Neorhizobium galegae bv. orientalis str. HAMBI 540: one gene and its partner. The protein of the gene in region 1 interacts with the protein of each later gene in a pairwise test. Links are inferred from orthologs where the notes say so. Each region holds a gene or a part of one and is shown on either strand. Other genes may lie near its edges.

What was found. The genes of interacting proteins can lie anywhere in the genome.
Region 2: the proteins of dnaQ (region 1) and dnaE interact in binary tests that used the Escherichia coli proteins (3 or more experiments, as listed by UniProt). The link is inferred for Neorhizobium galegae bv. orientalis str. HAMBI 540 from one-to-one orthologs.

The regions. Positions count from the first base shown.
Region 1 is NZ_HG938353.1:4,154,237-4,157,547, reverse strand. The notes cover bases 50-3,048. They hold dnaQ (DNA polymerase III subunit epsilon), read right to left. Parts: upstream 1,902-3,048; coding sequence 1,197-1,901; downstream 50-1,196. Other genes in these bases: RG540_RS20020 (shikimate dehydrogenase), read right to left, coding at 2,502-3,048; coaE (dephospho-CoA kinase), read right to left, coding at 1,894-2,505; secB (protein-export chaperone SecB), read left to right, coding at 669-1,145; RG540_RS20040 (FxsA family protein), read left to right, coding at 68-583. In the rest of the region: more of RG540_RS20020, read right to left, coding at 3,049-3,311. UniProt on the Escherichia coli protein: DNA polymerase III is a complex, multichain enzyme responsible for most of the replicative synthesis in bacteria. The epsilon subunit contain the editing function and is a proofreading 3'-5' exonuclease.
Region 2 is NZ_HG938353.1:1,186,569-1,190,899, forward strand. The notes cover bases 291-4,309. They hold dnaE (DNA polymerase III subunit alpha), read left to right. Parts: upstream 291-611; coding sequence 612-4,109; downstream 4,110-4,309. UniProt on the Escherichia coli protein: DNA polymerase III is a complex, multichain enzyme responsible for most of the replicative synthesis in bacteria. This DNA polymerase also exhibits 3' to 5' exonuclease activity. The alpha chain is the DNA polymerase catalytic subunit.

The DNA of each region.
Region 1 (3,311 bases):
CTATCATTCAAATGGCGAAGACGTTAGCGCTTTGCGCACTTCTGGATATCACGACACAGGGAATACCATGCGCTTCTTTCTCGTGCCGCTTCTTCTTATCGGCTGGCCCCTCGCCGAAATCGCGGGCTTCGTGCTGGTCGGCAAAGCACTCGGCCTCTGGGCGACGCTCGGCCTGGTGATCGGTACGGCGGTGCTCGGAGCCATCCTGCTGCGCAACCAGGGCACCCAGATCCTGAGACAGATTTCCACCGAGAGCCGCGACGGCCGCGCACCCGGCCGCGCCCTGATCGACGGAGCGATGATCGTCGTTGCCGGCATCATGCTGTTGCTGCCCGGTTTCATCACCGACATCATCGGGCTTGCGCTGTTCATTCCCTTCGTGCGCAGCCTGATCTGGTCTGTGATCGGCCGGCGTATCGTGGTCGTCCGTTCGCCTCGCAGCAAGAGCTATCAATACGAAAGCCCGAGGCCTTCGCCGGAGGCCAACAAAACCGGGCCGGTGGTCGATCTCGACGAGCAGGACTACCATCGCGATCCCGATCCCTCCTCGCCCTGGACCGGACCGAAAAGCAGGGAACCTTGAGGGGTTCAGCCCGTTGGCCAGGGTTGTAAGCCCACAAGCGAAATGTTAGAGGGCCTCAACGCTCCAAAGCCTCGAGGAAATCCCAATGGCAGATGATAACAACCAGGCCGAAACGCCGTCCCTCAACATCCTGGCGCAATACACCAAGGATCTCTCCTTCGAGAACCCGGGCGCTCCGCGCTCGCTGCAGGCGCGCGACAAGGCGCCGGCGATCAACATCAATGTCAACGTCAACGCCAATCCGCTTTCGGACGCCGATTTCGATGTTATCCTGACGCTGAACGCCGAAGCCAAGGAAGGCGACAAGATCGTCTTCGCGGCCGAGCTGGTTTACGGCGGCGTTTTCCGCATCACTGGTTTCCCCCAGGAGCACATGCTGCCGCTCCTCTTCATCGAGTGCCCGCGTCTCCTGTTCCCGTTCGCCCGCCAGATCATCGCCGACGTGACGCGCAACGGCGGTTTCCCGCCGCTGATGATCGATCCGATCGATTTCGCGCAGATGTTCACGCAGCGTATGGCCGAAGAACAGGCCCGCTCCAAGGTCCAGGCTCTCGACAGCTGAGATCGGATTTTTTGATTTGACGAAAGAGCCCGGGTTTCGACCTGGGCTTTTTTATTCGGCCTGCTTGTAGTTCAGCCAGACCGCCTTGTCCTTCAGCGACGTGACCATGGCCGCATGCGCTTCGAGTTCGGCTTCGGTCAGCCGGCGGCTAAGCGGCCGCGGACGGCCGGTCACCGCCACCACGACTTCATCGACTTCGACCACCGTCGCAGACCGTTCGTTGCCCATCAGGCCGAGCGCCGTCTGACGACCGCCGGTCATCTCGATATAGACTTCGGCGAGCAGTTCGGAGTCGAGCAGCGCGCCGTGCTTGGTGCGGTGGGCATTGTCGATGCCGTAACGGCGGCAGAGCGCATCGAGCGAATTCGGACCCATCGGGTGTTTGCGGCGGGCCATGGCCAGGGTATCGATGACCTGGTCCGACATTACGGGCGGCAGGCCGAGACGGCCGAATTCCGCATTCATGAAGCCCATGTCGAAGGTCGCATTGTGGGCGATCCACTTGGCGCCATCGAAGAACTCGATGATCTGCTGCGCGACATCCCCGAAGCTTGGCTTGTCCTTCAGGAATTCGTCGGTAATGCCGTGCACGGCAAGTGCGTCCGGATGAACCTTGCGGTCGCCCGGATTGATATAGAGATGAAGCGTCCTGCCGGTCGGGAAATTGTTGATCAACTCGATGCCGCCGATTTCGATCACCCGATCGACCTTCGATTCGAGACCCGTGGTTTCCGTATCGAAGATGATCTCACGCATTTGGCTTTTTCTCGCTCGTCTTTCCGGCCTTCAGAGACGCGATGATCTCGCGAACCCGTTCTCTCGCCGCGTCCAGTCCAAAGCCCGTGTCGACGAGAAAATCGGCTCTTTTGCGTTTTTCCGCGTCGGGCATCTGGCGGGAGAGAATCATCGCCAATTTTTCCTCCGTCATGGCCGGGCGCGCAAGCACCCTGTCACGCTGTATCTGTGGATCGCAGGTAACGACGACGATGACATCGACCCGATCCTCACCCTTCACCTCGAAAAGAAGCGGGATATCGAGGAGTACAAGATCGGTGCCGGCCTCTTTGTGGTGGGTCAGGAAATCGACCTCGCGCCGGCGGACCAGCGGATGGACGATTGCTTCGAGGACGGGAAATTTTTCAGGCGATGTGGAAAGCTGGCGGGAAAGTTCCTGGCGGTCGATGACGCCATCCTTGACCGTGCCGGGAAACGCGTCACCGACAGGAGCCACTGCGTCGGTGCGGTAGAGATCGTGGACGACGGCATCGGCGTCATTCACCGGGACGCCCTCCTCGGCGAACATTTTTGCGGTCGTGGATTTTCCCATTCCGATGGAGCCGGTGAGGCCGATGACGATCATCCGTGTTTTTCCATATCGCCGATGACGAGATCCCGGAGTGCCTTGTCGACCACCGGGCGGCGGCCGAACCATTTTTCGAAACCTGGCACGGCCTGGTGCAGCAGCATGCCGAGGCCATCCACGATTGCAAAACCTTGCGCCTCGGCCTGGGCAAGCAGCGGGGTTTTCAAGGGTACGTAGACGATATCGGTGACGACTGCGCCGGAGGCCAGGGGCGAGTAGTCAATCTCCGGCGCTTCGCTGCCGTCCATCCCGAGAGATGTCGTGTTCACGAAAAGGCCTGTGCCGGACATGACTTCCTTCAGCGCTTCGGTCGGATGGGCGTGAACTTTCGAACCAAAGCGATCGGCGAGTTCCTCGGCGCGTGAAACTGTCCGATTGACCACATGGATCTCACTGACGCCCCGATCCCGTATCGCCTGGATGACGGCGCGGCTTGCGCCGCCGGCGCCGAAGATCACCGCACGACCGGTCCTGTCCCAGCCTGGATGACGGTCGTCGAGATTGGCGGTAAAACCGTGGCCGTCAGTATTGGTGGCATGCAGTAGTCCGTCTTCCATCCAGAGCGTGTTCGATGCCCCGAGTTCTTCGGCAAGATCATCCGGCCGGTCAGCCAGCTTGAAGGCGAGCTCCTTGTGAGGGATGGTGACATTGCCGCCGCGAAAACCGGAGCTGCCCTCTTTCAGGGATTTGATGAAGGCGGGGAAATCTGCTTCGGTGACAGCCTCGGCCCTGTAGGACCCGGCAATTCCGAACTGCTTCAGCCAATGGCCATGGATCAGAGGCGAGCGGGAATGCTTCACCGG
Region 2 (4,331 bases), 3.0 Mb from region 1 along the record:
ACTATCGGAGCAACCGGCGGAGATCCGTGGAAGCCTTTCCGATCAAATCGGATGGGGCGTCCCGGGTCATACGAACACCGTCCGGAAGAGCCACGGCAGAGGGACCGAAGTCGCGGATATTAACCGCCGAACGGGGCGCTGAGAGGTGTCACCTAAACTAAAAACTTACGAGGCAGCTTTCAGCGCCCCGTCCGAAATTGCTCATGCCCGGATGGTCATCCAGTCCGGACGTATCCGCATGCGCCGATCCGGCCGAACCCTCACCGTTAATCCCTTGTTTACCAGGTGAGGGAGGATATCGCGATATGGTTGTTTCTGGTCTGTTCTTTTATTGACTCCCAAACAAAATGAGAACAAAATAAAAACATAAGAGAACACGGGAGACGACGATGACTGACCTGCTTCGTGACATTGCCTCATTCGCTTCCATCGCCACATTCGTGGCCAGCCTCTCGATGATCATGATGGCCATGTAATCCGGGATGTGGGCGCCCGCCTCGGCCGAAAGGCGTTGAGGAGGGAATTCCGAACTGGACTCTCAAGCCCCTGCGCCGGACAATAGCCTGATTCATGAGATGGTTCCCGCTTCATCAAACGGGTAAGGCGCAGGCATGGCAGACAAGATGGACGTGAAATCGGGATCGGAAGAGCTGGGAAACACCCCTCAATTCGTTCATCTGCGCGTCCATTCCGCCTACTCGCTTCTTGAAGGCGCCTTGCCGCTCAAGAAGATCCTCTCGAAGGCGATCGCGGACAATCAGCCGGCGATCGCGATCACCGACACCAACAATCTTTTCGTCGCGCTGGAATTCGCCCAGAAGGCGATCGGCGACGGCCTGCAGCCGATCATCGGCTGCCAGCTGTCCATCGATATGGAAGACCAGTCCGACGAGCGTCGCAACAGCCACCAGCAGCTCGCCAAGCTGCCGGCGATCGTCGTGCTCGCGGCCAATGCCGTCGGTTACGAACGGCTCGTCGATCTGATCAGCCGCGCCTATCTCGGCGACGAGGGGCATCAGTCCATCCATATCAGCCGCTCCTGGCTGGAGGACGGCGGCACCGAAGGCCTGATCGCGCTGACCGGGGCCGGAAGCGGGCCGGTCGACGTGACTCTGAAGGAAGGCAATGCTACGCTTGCCGAAGCAAGACTCCTGAAGCTCAAGGAGATATTCGGCGATCGGCTCTATGTCGAACTGCAGCGCCACGGCGCCTACGACCGGCGCCACGAGCACAAGATCGTCACGCTCGCCTACGACCACGACCTGCCGCTGGTCGCGACCAACGAGGCCTTCTTTCCCACCAAGGCCGATTACGATGCCCATGACGCGCTGATGGCGGTTGCCCACAACGCGATCGTCTCGGACGACACCCGCTTCCGCCTGACGCCGGACCATTATCTGAAGAGCCGCGCGGAGATGGCAAAGTTGTTTGCCGACCTGCCGGAGGCGCTCGAAAACACCGTCGAGATCGCGCAGCGCTGCTCCTTCGTGCTGAAGACCCGTAATCCGATCCTGCCGCGCTTCACCGGCGCCACCGACGATCCGGCGGAAGCCGAACGCGCCGAGGCCGAAGAGCTGCGCCGCCAGTCCGTCGAAGGCCTCGAAGAGCGCATCGCGACGCTCGGCATGACGCGCGGTTATACCGAGCAGGATTATCGGGACCGGCTGGATTTCGAGCTCAGCGTCATCGAGAAGATGAAGTTCCCGGGCTACTTCCTGATCGTCGCCGACTTCATCAAATGGGCGAAGCAGCAGGGCATCCCGGTTGGTCCCGGCCGTGGTTCGGGTGCGGGTTCGCTGGTTGCCTATGCGCTGACCATTACCGACGTCGATCCGCTGCGTTTCTCGCTGCTGTTCGAGCGCTTCCTCAATCCCGATCGCGTCTCGATGCCGGACTTCGACATCGACTTCTGCCAGGATCGCCGCGAAGAGGTGATCCGCTACGTGCAGCAGAAATACGGCCGCGAGCAGGTGGCGCAGATCATCACCTTCGGTTCGCTGCAGGCACGCGCCGCCTTGCGCGACGTCGGCCGCGTGCTCGAAATGCCCTATGGACAGGTCGACAAGATCTGCAAGCTGGTGCCGAACAACCCGGCCAATCCGACCCCGCTGTCGAAGGCGATCGAGGAGGATCCGAAATTCCAGGAGGAGGCCGACAAGGAACCGGTCGTCGCCCGCCTTCTCGATATCGCGCAGAAGATCGAAGGCCTCTACCGCCACGCCTCGACCCACGCCGCCGGCATCGTCATCGGCGACCGTCCGCTGTCGAAACTGGTGCCGATGTATCGGGACCCGCGCTCGGACATGCCGGTCACCCAGTTCAACATGAAATGGGTGGAGCAGGCAGGGCTCGTGAAGTTCGACTTCCTCGGCCTGAAGACACTGACGGTGCTGAAGACCGCGGTCGATTTCTGTCGCAAGCGCGGCATCGAGATCGATCTCGCCAAGATCCCGCTCGACGACACCAAGACCTACGAGATGCTCTCGCGCGGCGAGACGGTCGGCGTGTTCCAGGTGGAAAGTGCCGGCATGCGCAAGGCGCTGATCGGCATGCGGCCGGACTGCATCGAGGACATTATCGCGCTCGTGGCGCTTTATCGTCCAGGCCCGATGGAGAACATTCCGACCTACAATGCCCGCAAGCACGGCGAGGAGGAGATCGAGTCGATCCACCCGACGATCGACCACCTCCTGAAGGAGACCCAAGGGGTTATCGTCTATCAGGAACAGGTGATGCAGATCGCCCAGGTGCTCTCGGGCTATTCGCTCGGCGAGGCCGACCTGCTGCGCCGCGCCATGGGCAAGAAGATCAAGGCGGAGATGGATCAGCAGAGCGAACGCTTTGTTGATGGCGCCATCAAGAACGGCGTCTCCAAGCCGCAAGCCAACAACATCTTTGAACTGCTGGCAAAATTCGCCAACTACGGCTTCAACAAGTCACACGCCGCGGCCTACGCCATCGTCTCCTACCAGACGGCCTTCATGAAGGCGCATTATCCGGTCGAGTTCCTCGCCGCCTCGATGACCTACGATATGTCGAACAGCGAGAAGCTGAACGACTTCCGTCAGGATGCCGGCCGTCTCGGCATTGCGGTCATTCCGCCGTCGGTGCAGACCTCGTTCCGGCATTTCGAGACCGGCGACAACAGGATCTATTACGCGCTGGCCGCCATCAAGGGCGTCGGCGAGTCGGCGGTCGATCACATCACCGAAGTGCGCGGCGATGTGCCGTTTGCCAGCATCGAGGACTTCTGCCTGCGGATCGACCCGAAACAGGTCAACCGCCGCGTCATGGAAAGCCTGATCTCGGCGGGTGCCTTCGATTGTTTCGGCCGCGACCGCGCCGAGTTGAGCGGCGGCCTCGACCGCATCATCGGTTATGCGCAGCGTGCGCAAGGGGAAAAGGTCAGCGGCCAGCATGACATGTTCGGCTCATCCTCCGCCTCCGGGCCGGAGACGCTGATTTTCCCGTCGTTTACGCCGTGGATGCCGTCAGAAAAGCTGATGCGCGAATACCAGGTGCTCGGCTTCTATCTCTCCGCCCACCCGCTCGATGCCTATGCCAGCGTGCTCGCCAAGATGCGCGTCCAGAATTTCGCGGACTTTTCCGCCGCCGTGAAACAGGGCGCTACCGCCGGCCGGCTGGCCGGAACGGTGACCAGCAAGCAGGAGCGCAAGACCCGCACCGGCAACAAGATGGGCATCGTCACTTTCTCGGATGCGACCGGCCAGTTCGAGGCCGTGCTGTTCTCGGAGGGGCTGGCGCAATATCGAGACCTGCTCGAGCCCGGCAAGTCGCTGGTCATCACCGTGCAGGCGGAAGAGCGGCCGGAAGGTATCGGCCTGCGCATCCAGACCGCGCAGTCGCTCGAGGAAAAGTCGGTGCAGATGCAGAAGGCGCTGCGCGTCTTCGTCCGCGACTCAGGCCCGATGCGCGCGGTTGCCCGGCACCTCAATGCCCGGGGCGACGGGCTGGTGTCCTTTGTGATCATCAAGGATGACGGGAAGCGGGAAATCGAGGTGGAGCTGACGGAAAAATACCGCATCTCGCCGGAAATCGCCGCGGCGCTGAGGACGGCGCCGGGCGTTCTCGATGTCGAGCTGGTCTAGGAGACTTTAATAGAGGCCGTAGGCGCGGGGCTTGGCGTCCGTCCGCCGCTGGCTGACCGGCTGCTGCTTGGTGATCGACGACTGCATCTGCGCTTCGGCGACCCGCTGCGCCGGCTGGGTGATGGTGATGAAATCGGTGCCGTCGCCGGTGTCCGGGCCGATGCCCTGGTCGTTGATCGTCAGGGACGAACCGTTGCTGATCAGCGTTTCAATCCGGTCTCG